DNA from 2 places in the Bradyrhizobium sp. CCGB20 genome. Region 2 is predicted to be linked to the other one. Evidence: predicted binding sites of a transcription regulator. Region 2 holds the regulator's gene; the other holds the start of a gene.
What was found. Region 2 encodes PhoB, which activates phosphate uptake and scavenging genes when phosphate is short. Its sites were predicted from a motif close to TGTCATNNANCTGTCAT; they were not measured.

Region 1 (5,585 bases), 7.6 Mb from region 2:
GGCCTTGCCGATGGCGAGGGTGCCGACCGGGATTCCCGCAGGCATCTGCACGATCGAATAGAGCGAATCGATGCCCTTCAGCGTCCTCGATTCGACGGGAACGCCGAGCACGGGCAGTTCCGTCAGCGCCGCCGCCATGCCGGGCAGATGCGCAGCGCCCCCCGCGCCGGCGATGATGACCTTGTAGCCCGCGGCCTTGGCGCCCTTGGCGAATGCAAACAGCCGGTCGGGGGTGCGGTGTGCCGAAACGATGCGGGTCTCGGCGGCAACGCCGAGCGCTGCGAGCGTGTCGGCGGCATGCCGCATCGTCTCCCAGTCCGACTGGCTTCCCATGATGATGGCGATAGGCGCGGTCATGACGTCAATTGTGCTCGGAAAACAGAAAGATAGGCCAGATTAACGGTTCCGGCCGGTGGCTCGCAAGGCGGTGGCAAGGAGAAGGGAATGCACTATCCTGTCTTGGTGAATCCCCGCAAGCCTTCATTGAGCAGGATGCCCATGAAGAAACCAAAAAGGGCAAGCGCTGCGAAGGCCAAAAAGGGCCGGAAAACCAGCGTCAGCCGATCCAAAGCCGCCTCCAGGCGCCCGGCCAGGCCGGCGCGGCGCGGCGCGTCGGCCGCCGACGGCGCCAAGGCGACCATCCGTGGCTTGCGGAGCAAGCTCAAGGAGGCGGAGCGGCGGGTCGCGGAACTGGAAGCTGCGGCCGACACCGATTTCCTGCTCGAGATTCCGAACCGGCGCGGCTTCGAGCGCGAGCTCGCGCGCGCCATCGCCTACATGAAGCGCTACCGCGCCAGCGGCGCGCTGATCGCACTCGACGTCGATCGCCTGAAGCCGATCAACGATTCCTTCGGCCATGCCGCCGGCGACGAGGTGCTCAAGGCGATCGCGGCCACCCTGACGCAGCAGGTCCGCGCCTCGGACGTGGTCGGGCGGCTCGGCGGCGACGAATTCGCGCTGCTGCTCTGGAATCTCAGCGAGACGGATGCCAAGGCGAAGGCCGCGGCCTTCGAGCAGGCGATCGACGAATTGTCGTTTAACTTTCGCGGTCAGCACGTGACCGCGGGCGCTTCCGCCGGTGTCGCGCTGCTGGGGGCGCAGTCCGATGCAGGCCGCGCGCTGGAGGAGGCCGATGCCGCCATGTATGTGCGCAAGGCGCACCGGCGGCACGAGCCGGGGATCAGGCTGGTCAGCAACTGATCTTATAGCGTGGCCAGATCTTCCGGCACGTTGCCGAATTTGCGCAGCAGCATGGCGTCGCCGAATTCGCCGGTCATGGGATCGCCGCTGCGGCTGAACGCAACCGCGCCGATATGGCCGGCACCGTGCGCCAGGATTTCGGCGCGCCGCAACGCGGCCGCCGAGCTCTGGCATTCCTCCGCGGCGCCCGCGACCGGCGATCCGTCGGCATCGATCAGGAAGGGCATTGCAACGTAGTAGGTCACATCCGACATGGCGTTGCTCCGATGTTGAACTCAGGCGGCGCTGCTGGTGCTCCGGATCTTGCTGCGCGAGGCCTCGGGAATGCAGCCGGCCGAAATCGCCGCCTGCAATTCTTCCAGCTCGGCTTCCAGATATTCGTTGGCCATGATCAGCGCCTTGATGGTGCTGCGCAGATTGCCGTCGCACATCGCGATCGCCTGATCGCAGGCCTGTTCATAATGGCTGTTGTCGAGAAGGGCGGTTGCCGACATCTGCGTTTGTCCTTGGGGGTTCCTGGGTGTTTCCTGGCGCGCGTTGGGATGCCCGAATGTTCCTATTTTGTTCTTTTCGAGTCAAGCGGATTCGCGTGTGGCGAGCCGCTGCGAAAAGGGCTCGCGGATCAGGCGATGATGTCCGGCGTGATCTGGTCTTCGATGAACGCGATACGGTCGCGCAACAACAGCTTGCGTTTCTTCAACCGCTGTAACCGCAACAGGTCGGGGGCGGGCGATTGATGCAACGCATCGATCGCCGCATCGAGATCTCGGTGTTCCTGCTGCAACCGGGTGAGCTCGGCTTCGAGCTCACGCTCGTCTTCATTGGTCATGTTTGCGGTGGCCGAAAACCGGATAGCGTGAGATTCAAGGCTGTGGATGCCTGTGGAAATTATCGTCCTTGCGCGCCGTGATCGCAAGCGATCTGCGACCCTCGCGCGCCGATCTCCCGCAACATATTTCTGCGGGCCGCTGCGGCGCTTCGCGAGCGCATTGATATCATGGATTTTTCAGGCGCGGTTCCTTAGTTGCGCGTCATTACATTGGTCACGCTTCGTTACATATGAATTTTCAAAAATGACACTGCGACGACGGATATCCATCGACAGAACGAATCGGTGATGTACACTTCGTCGTCCGGATCGAATCCAAGGTTACCCCTACCGAGGAGGTTTCGAATGACAATTCAGGCACATCTGGTTGAATTGGAGCGGAAGCACAAGACTCTCGAAAATGAATTACACGAAGCTCTTGTGCACCTTTCAACGGACGACCTGCAAATTGTTGAGTTGAAGCGACGGAAGTTGATGGTCAAGGACCAGATCGAGCGTCTGAAGCAAACCGGCGACACGCTCCACTAGTAACCCCCGTAACAGTGTCGAGTTGAACGTACCCTTTCACGCAGGGGTGAGAGCTATTGCACTCATCCCCTGCCGAAAGGTGCGCGCCGTGCAAAGCTATTTGTGCGGCGTGTTTTTTTGTCCGGACGGGTTTTCCTGACGCACACCGGTAGCCGCTTCGCTCGAAATCGCTCTAGACGTTTGCGAGCTCGGCGACGTGATCCGCGATCGCGAGCGATGACGTCAGTCCTGGCGATTCGATTCCGAACAGGTTGATCAGGCCTTCGACGCCGTGATCGCGCGGGCCCTGCATCAGAAAATCCTGCGTGGCCACCGCCGGCGGCACGATCTTCGGGCGAATGCCCGAATAGCTCGGCATCAGCGCGCCGTCGGGCAGCGTCGGCCAGTATTTCCGGATCGCCGGATAGAAGCGCTCGGCGCGTGATGGATCGACCTCGTAATTGATCGTCTCGATCCACTCGACGTCGGGGCCGAAGCGCGCCTGCCCCGCCATGTCCAGCGTCAGATGCACTCCGAGCCCGCCTGGCTCGGGCACCGGATAGATCAGGTGCGAGAACGGCGCCCTGGCATTGCAGCTGAAGTAGTTTCCCTTGGCGAGATAGGCCAGCGGAATCCGGTCCATCGGCATGCCGTCGATGTGGCGTGCGACACTTGTCGCCGAGAGCCCGGCGGCGTTGACGAGCAGGTCGCATTGCAGCGTCATCGGCGCTTCGCCGCCGGCCTCGATCTCGATCACGCCGCCGGCGGCCTTGGCGCGGATCAGCGGGGTGTGAAACGCAAAGGCAGCGCCAGCCGCCTCGGCCTCGCCGCGCAGCGAGAGCATGTAGGCGTGGCTGTCGATGATGCCGGTCGACGGCGACAGCAGCGCGGCATCGCAGGCGAGCGCCGGCTCCAGCGCGCGTGCGGCCTCGCCCGTGAGCAGCTGCATGTCGAGCACGCCGTTGGCCTCGGCATGCGCCTTGATCGATTGCAGCTTCTCGGTCTCTTTCGCGCTGGTCGCGACGATCAGCTTGCCGCAATTCTTGTGCGGGATGCCGCGCTCGCCGCAGTAGCGGTACAGCGCGTGCTTGCCGCTGACGCACATGCGCGCCATCCAGCTCCCGGCGCGGTAGTAGATCCCGGCATGGATCACCTCGCTGTTGCGCGAGGAGGTGATGGTGCCGATGGCCTCGGCTTCCTCGAGCACGATCACCTCGCGCCCGGCCTGGGCGAGCTTTCGAGCCACTGCGAGCCCGACCACGCCGGCTCCGATGACGACGCAATCGACTTTATCCATGGTTGTGCAATGCATCCGCTGAAAGCGCCGGTGGCGTCAGGCCTGAGAATGAGGGCGCGGGTCCGTTTTGCATTAAGGAACCATTTATCATGTCAGGGCAATTGCCGTATTTGGCGCCACATTTTTCTGTTGCGCGTACAGGCGTTTACCCGATCCAAACCCGTGAAGCCAGACAATCCGACGTTGAAATCGCGGGTGGCTGATGGCTGAGAAGAACTGGCACGAGGGCAGCACGCTTCCGATTGCTGTGCAGGCCGTCGTGGGCCTGGGCAGCGCGGTCGCGCCTGCGCGCGCCTTTGCCCTCTCGGACGGTCTGGCCCCGGCGAGCTATCTCGGCACGCTCGATCCCAACGTGGTCTGGGAAGCCCTGATCGGCGGCATCGTCGTCTGTGCGTTCCTGGCCGCGATCGCGCTGTGGATCCATTCCTCGCTGCGCCGGACCAGGCGCTTGCAGTTGCGGCGCAACGCCTTCGTCTCCTCCGCCATGAACAATCTCAACCAGGGCGTGGTGATGACGGATGCGCAGCGGCGCATCATCTTCTGCAACGACCGTTATCTCGAGATCTACGGCCTGTCGCGGTCGGATCTGTGGACCGGCATGACCGGCTACGACGTCCTCAAGTTGCGGCGCGAGCGCGGGGTTCTCGGAGGCGTCTCCGACGAAGAGTTCTATGAGAAGGCGGCGAGTCCCAACGGTCTGATCACCGAGCTGCCTGATGACCGCGCCATCCTGGTGAAATATTACGTGCTGCCGAACGGCGGCTCGGTCGCGACGCATCTGGACGTCAGCGAGCAGCGCAGGCTGTCGCGGCAGCTCGCCTCCACCAAGCAATTCCTGGAAACCGTGCTGGACAACGTGCCGGCCTGCGTCGCCGCGAAGAACATCGAGGACGGCCGTTACATCTTCGCCAACAGCGCCTACGAACGGTTCTGGGGGTTTTCGCGCGACCACGTCGTCGGCAAGAATGCGCGTGAGCTGTTCGCTCCGATCTCGGCGGCCAGCATCGAGGCGACCGATCGGGCGGCACTGAATTCGCCGGATGGCCAGTTCCGCAATGAATTCGAGGTCGACCGCGCCGGTGAGCGGCGCATGGTCGCCTCGATCCGGATCGTGGTTCGCAACGAGAGCAACAAGCCCGAATTCCTGATGCTCGTGTTCGAGGACATCACCGACCGCCGCTCGCTGTCGCAGGAGCTGGAGAGCACGAAGAAGTTCCTGGAGCTCGTGGTCGACAACATCCCGGTGGCGCTGATCGTGGAGGAGGTCAAGGACGGCCGCTATCTGCTCGCCAACCGCAGTGCGGAGACGATCCTCAACCGCCGGCGCGAAGAGGCCACGGGCCTGACCGCGTCCGACATCTTCAATCCCAAGGAAGCCAAGCTGATCATCGCGCGCGACGAGGCCGCGATCAAGAAGCGCGGGATGATCACCGAGGAGCACCCGATCTCCACCAAGGACGGCCTGCGGCTGTTCCTGACCCGCCGCGCCACCGTGCTCAGCGATGCCGGCGAGCCGCAATATCTGATCAAGACCCATGAAGACGTCACCGACCGCCGGCAGACCGAGTCGCGCATGGCGCACATGGCCTATCACGACGGCCTCACCGATTTGCCGAACCGCGCCGCCTTCCTGCAGGCGCTGACCCAGATGATCGAGGCCTGCGAGGGAACCAGCGAGGAGTTCGCCGTCCTGTGCGTCGACCTCGACGGCCTCAAGGAGGTCAACGACGTCTTCGGCCATGCGCTCGGCGA
Region 2 (5,585 bases):
CAAGGCCTTGAGCGCGTTCAAGCTCGGCGACGTCACCTTCTACTGGATCACGCGGCTCTCCGCGATCTCGGTGCTCCTGATCCTCGGCGGCATCATCCTTTCGCTGATCGTCGGCGCCTTCCCGGCGATGAAGGAATTCGGCATCTCCTTCCTGTGGACGCAGCGCTGGGCGCCGTCGGCCGATCCACCGGTTCTCGGCGCGCTCGGACCGATCTACGGCACGCTCGTGACCTCCTTCATCGCGATGCTGATTGCCATTCCCGTGGGTCTTGGCATCGCCATCTTCCTCACCGAGCTCTGCCCGCAATGGGCGCGCCGCCCGATCGGCATGGCGATCGAACTGCTCGCCGGCATTCCTTCGATCATCTACGGCATGTGGGGCTTCTTCGTGCTGGGCCCGTTCCTGGCCAACACGTTCCAACCCTTCATGATCAGGATCTTCGACGGCGTCCCCGTGCTGGGGGCGATCTTCGCAGGTCCGCCGTCCTATCTCAGCCTGTTCAACGCCTCGCTGATCCTCGCCATCATGGTGCTGCCCTTCATCACCTCGATCTCGGTCGACGTGTTCAAGACGGTGCCTCCGGTCCTCAAGGAGGCCGCCTATGGCGTCGGCTGCACCACCTGGGAAGTCGTCCGCAGCGTGGTGATCCCCTACACCCGCGTCGGCGTCATCGGCGGCGTCATGCTGGCCCTGGGTCGCGCGCTCGGCGAGACGATGGCGGTGACCTTCATCATCGGCAACTCGTTCCGCATCTCGTCGTCGATCTTCGCGCCGGGCACCACGATCTCGGCGGCGATCGCGTCCGAATTCGCCGAAAGCGACGGCCTGCACCAGTCCGGCCTGATCCTGCTCGGTCTCCTGCTGTTCGTGCTGACGTTCTTCGTACTCGCGGCTGCCCGGCTGATGCTGATGCGGCTGGACCAGAAAGCGGGGAAGTAACATGAACCCGATCTATTCACGCCGCCGCCGCAAGGACATCGTGATCCGCGGGCTCTGCTTCGGCGCCGCCGCCTTTGGCGTCACCTGGCTCGCGCTGATCCTGGTCACGCTGCTCTACAACGGCCTTGCGGGTTTGAACCTCGAGATCTTCGTTGCGGACACTCCGCCTCCGGGTTCGACTGAAGGCGGCTTGCGCAACGCGATCGTCGGCTCGCTGATCATGACCGTGCTCGGTGTCGGCATCGGTGCGCCGCTCGGCTTGTTCGCCGGTACCTATCTCGCCGAGTACGGCCGCAACGACAAGCTGACCTCGGTGATCCGTTTCATCAACGACATCCTGCTTTCGGCGCCCTCGATCATCATCGGCCTGTTCATCTACGGTGCGGTGGTGGTGCCGATGCGCGGCTTCTCGGCGATCGCCGGCAGCCTTGCGCTCGCCGTCATCGTCATTCCGGTGGTGCTGCGCACGACCGAGGACATGCTGCTGCTGGTGCCGAACGCGCTGCGCGAGGCGGCGTCCGCGCTCGGCCTGCCGCGCTCGCTGGTGATCAAGCGCATCGCTTATCGTGCCGCCCGCTCCGGCCTCATCACCGGCGTGATGCTGGCTACCGCCCGCGTCGCCGGCGAGACCGCGCCGCTGCTCTTCACCGCGCTGTCGAACCAGTTCTTCAGCCTCGGCCTGAACAAGACGATGGCGAACCTGCCGGTTACCATCAACAACTTCGTGCAGAGCCCCTACGCCTACTGGAAGCAGCTCGCCTGGAGCGGCGCCTTGCTGATCACGTTGACCGTGCTTGCCCTGAACATTGGCGCGCGCCTCCTTAGCGCCGAGAGGACTGCAAAATGAGCGAAATGTCTGTTTCCGTCAGTACGCCCGCCGTTCAGCACGGCTCGCAGCCGCTGCCCGAGGCGCCCGCCAAGGTGACGGTTCGCAACCTCAACTTCTACTATGGTGAGCACCACGCGCTGAAGAACATTAACCTGGCGCTCGGCACCAACCGCGTCACGGCGTTCATCGGCCCGTCGGGTTGCGGCAAGTCGACCCTGCTGCGCATCTTCAACCGGATGTACGACCTCTATCCGGGCCAGCGCGTCACCGGCCAGCTCATGCTCGACCAGACCAACATCCTCGACCCCAAGCTCGACCTCAACCTGCTGCGCGCCCGCGTCGGCATGGTGTTCCAGAAGCCGACGCCGTTCCCGATGACGATCTACGAGAACATCGCGTTCGGCATCCGTCTCTACGAGAAGATCTCGAAGTCCGAGATGGACGACCGCGTCGAGAAGGCGCTGCGTGGCGGCGCGCTGTGGAACGAGGTCAAGGACAAGCTCAACGCCTCCGGCCTGTCGCTCTCCGGCGGCCAGCAGCAGCGCCTCTGCATCGCCCGCACGGTCGCGGTGCGGCCCGAGGTCATCCTGTTCGACGAGCCCTGCTCGGCGCTCGACCCGATCTCGACCGCCAAGGTCGAGGAGCTGATCCAGGAGCTGTCCGAGAACTACACGATCGCGATCGTCACCCACAACATGCAGCAGGCGGCGCGCGTCTCCGACAAGACCGCCTTCATGTATCTCGGCGAGCTGATCGAGTTCGACGACACCAGCAAGATCTTCACGTCGCCGACCGACCGGCGCACGCAGGATTACATCACCGGCCGGTTCGGCTGAGGAGACGGGACATGGGTTCTGAACATACCGCAAAGGCCTTCGATACCGACCTCCAGGAACTCACCCGCCTGGTCGCGGAGATGGGCGGGATCGCCGAGCGCATGATCGTCGATTCCGTCGACGCGCTGATCCGCCGCGACGTCGCGCTCGGTCAACGCGTCGTCGCCATCGATGCCGATCTCGACGCACTCCAGAAGAAGATCGAGGAGCGCGCCGTGCTCACCATCGCGCGCCGCCAGCCGATGGCTGTCGATTTGCGCGAGATCGTCGGTGCCATGCGCGTCGCGACCGATCTCGAGCGCATCGGCGACCTCGCCAAGAACATGGGCAAGCGCGTCGCGGCGCTGGAGACCGATTTCCATCCGCTCAAGCTGTTCCGCGGCCTCGAGCACATGACCGACCTCGTGCAGCAGCAGGTCAAGTCGGTGCTGGACGCCTATGCCGCGCACGACCTGCCGGCGGCGATGGCGGTGTGGAAGGGCGACGAGGAAGTCGACGCCATCTGCACATCGCTGTTCCGCGAACTCCTCACCTACATGATGGAGGATCCGCGCAACATCTCGTTCTGCATCCATTTGATGTTCTGCGCCAAGAACATCGAGCGCATCGGCGACCACGCCACCAACATCGCCGAGACCGTGTTCTACATGATCGAGGGACAGGCGATCACCGACAAGCGGCCGAAGGGCGACATGACGACCTTCGCCACGACGGTTCCGAATACTTAAGGAGCGACGACCCGATGGGCGCACGCATTATGGTGGTTGAGGACGAGGAAGCTCTCACCGAGCTGCTTCGCTACAATCTCGAAGGCGACGGCTATGACGTCGAGACGGTGATGCGCGGCGACGACGCCGACACCCGTCTCAAGGAGCACATCCCCGATTTGATCGTGCTCGACTGGATGCTGCCGGGACTGTCCGGCATCGAGCTGTGCCGGCGGCTTCGTACCCGCCCGGAGACCAAGCAGCTCCCGATCATCATGCTCACCGCGCGCGGCGAGGAGAGCGAGCGGGTGCGCGGACTTGCGACCGGCGCCGACGACTACATCGTCAAGCCGTTCTCGGTGCCCGAGCTGCTGGCGCGCGTGAAGGGCCTGCTGCGGCGCGCAAGCCCGGAGCGGCTCGCAACCGTGCTCGCCTATGGCGACATCGAACTCGACCGCGACAAGCGCCGCGTGGCGCGCTCGGGCCGGCCGATCGATCTTGGTCCGACCGAATATCGCCTGCTGGAGTTCTTCCTGGAGCATCCGGGCCGGGTGTTCTCGCGCGAGCAACTGCTCGACAGCGTCTGGGGCCGCGACATCTATATCGACGAGCGTACCGTGGACGTACATATCGGCCGCTTGCGCAAGCTGCTCAATCTCGGCCGCGAGCAGGACCCGATCCGCACCGTCCGCGGCGCCGGCTACGCGCTCGATGATCGCTTTGCGAAGGCAGAGCAGGCGTAGGGTTTGCGGCGTGACGTTGGCAGACTGATCCAGCGGGCTGCCGCCGCATTCTCCGGTGTCGTCCCTGCGAAAGCAGGGACCCATAACCACAAAGAGTGGTTTGGCGAAGACTCGGAGTGACCATCCCGCGGGATAAGTGCGCCTTGGGATTATGGGTCCCTGCTTTCGCAGGGACGACATCCGATTTGTTGAACCGTCTTAGCGCGACCACTGGCCGCGCGCTGATGACCTCAGCGTGGACCCGGCTTCGCCGGCGCGCGCCGGCGATCCGCTGCGGGCTGATACGCCACGCGCGAGTGCTGGGCGCAGTAGGGCAGGCCGGAGAGCGCCTTGCCGCCGCAGAAGAAGAAATCCGGGCTCGAGGGATCGCCGACCGGCCAGTGGCAGGTCGCCTCGTTCAGCTCCAGCAGCGACAGCCGCTGGCTCATCGGCACCACGTTGTCGTAGGTGACCGGTTCGGCCTCGACCTCGACCTCGAAGGCCTGCGCCAGCGCGGTGTTGCCGCGCGCGATCGGCCGGGTCACCCGCATCATGTGCTGCGCGGGACGCGCCTTGCGCGGCCGGGGCGCTGCGGACGAGGGGCTCTTTGCGCGGCCGGACAGGCCGAGCCGGTGCACCTTGCCGATCACCGCGTTGCGGGTCACGTTGCCGAGCTCAGCGGCGATCTGGCTGGCCGAAAGTCCGGCCTCCCAGAGCTTTTTCAGCTGCTCGACGCGATCATCTGACCAGGTCAAAACCGTCATTGCACCCTTTCCTCCGCCGGCGCCTGCCATCCTGGGGCCGCACAGCGAATGCCTAAGCTTCGAAAAACCCGTGCCGTCAGAATCCCTTAAGGCTCGCCGGGCGCGCCAGATGCGCCCGAACGCTTACGCCGGTACATGAGGACTTAGAGGATCAGAACTGCTGCACGAGATGTCGTATCTGACAAGCCAAACGCTACAATATGGCGTGACTCACGCGCAAGAGTCCGCCGACTCGCTTCCACATGTTCCGTCGCGAAAATACGCAAAATCACCACCGCAAGACTACGGATTCAGCATTTCGCGAGGCTTTCCAGGCGGCATTGACACCCGTTTCACCAGGCATAAGATGGTCCTGCGTGCCGCCCTTAAAAGGCGGCACGTTTCGTTTTCCGGGCCGGTCAATGGTGCGTTGCGCAATGCACGCTCACACCGTCCGCAACAATCAAGTGATCGTCATGACTAACAGCGCAGCGCCGCATTTGCTCCCCGTTTTCGCCAGGTCCGACCTCGGTTTCGAGCGCGGCGAAGGCTGCTGGCTGATCGCGACCAACGGCGAGCGTTATCTCGATTTCACCTCGGGCGTGGCGGTGAATGCGCTCGGCCACGCGCATCCTGCGTTGGTCAAGGCGTTGCAGGAGCAGGCCGCCAAGCTCTGGCACATGTCGAACCTGTTCCAGAGCCCGGATGGCGAGAAGCTTGCGGCGCGTCTGTGCAACGAAAGCTTCGCGGACTTCGTGTTCTTCTGCAATTCCGGCGCTGAAGCGCTGGAGGGTGTGATCAAGCTGGT

Region 1: NLM15_RS06405 (YdcH family protein) is a predicted target of PhoB. The motif match lies at 2,274-2,290, and genes of this name have one in related genera.

What each region holds. Positions count from the first base shown of each region.
Region 1 covers NZ_JANADN010000001.1:1,375,134-1,380,718, forward strand. The annotation lists gene purE (5-(carboxyamino)imidazole ribonucleotide mutase) at 1-357, opposite strand, end outside; gene NLM15_RS06385 (GGDEF domain-containing protein) at 499-1,200, shown strand; gene NLM15_RS06390 (hypothetical protein) at 1,203-1,454, opposite strand; gene NLM15_RS06395 (hypothetical protein) at 1,476-1,694, opposite strand; gene NLM15_RS06400 (YdcH family protein) at 1,823-2,029, opposite strand; gene NLM15_RS06405 (YdcH family protein) at 2,375-2,557, shown strand; gene NLM15_RS06410 (NAD(P)/FAD-dependent oxidoreductase) at 2,730-3,833, opposite strand; gene NLM15_RS06415 (EAL domain-containing protein) at 4,036-5,585, shown strand, end outside.
Region 2 covers NZ_JANADN010000001.1:8,931,592-8,937,176, reverse strand. The annotation lists gene pstC (phosphate ABC transporter permease subunit PstC) at 1-940, shown strand, start outside; gene pstA (phosphate ABC transporter permease PstA) at 942-1,787, shown strand; gene pstB (phosphate ABC transporter ATP-binding protein PstB) at 1,784-2,605, shown strand; gene phoU (phosphate signaling complex protein PhoU) at 2,617-3,333, shown strand; gene phoB (phosphate regulon transcriptional regulator PhoB) at 3,348-4,055, shown strand; gene NLM15_RS42135 (GcrA family cell cycle regulator) at 4,286-4,798, opposite strand; gene NLM15_RS42130 (aspartate aminotransferase family protein) at 5,254-5,585, shown strand, end outside.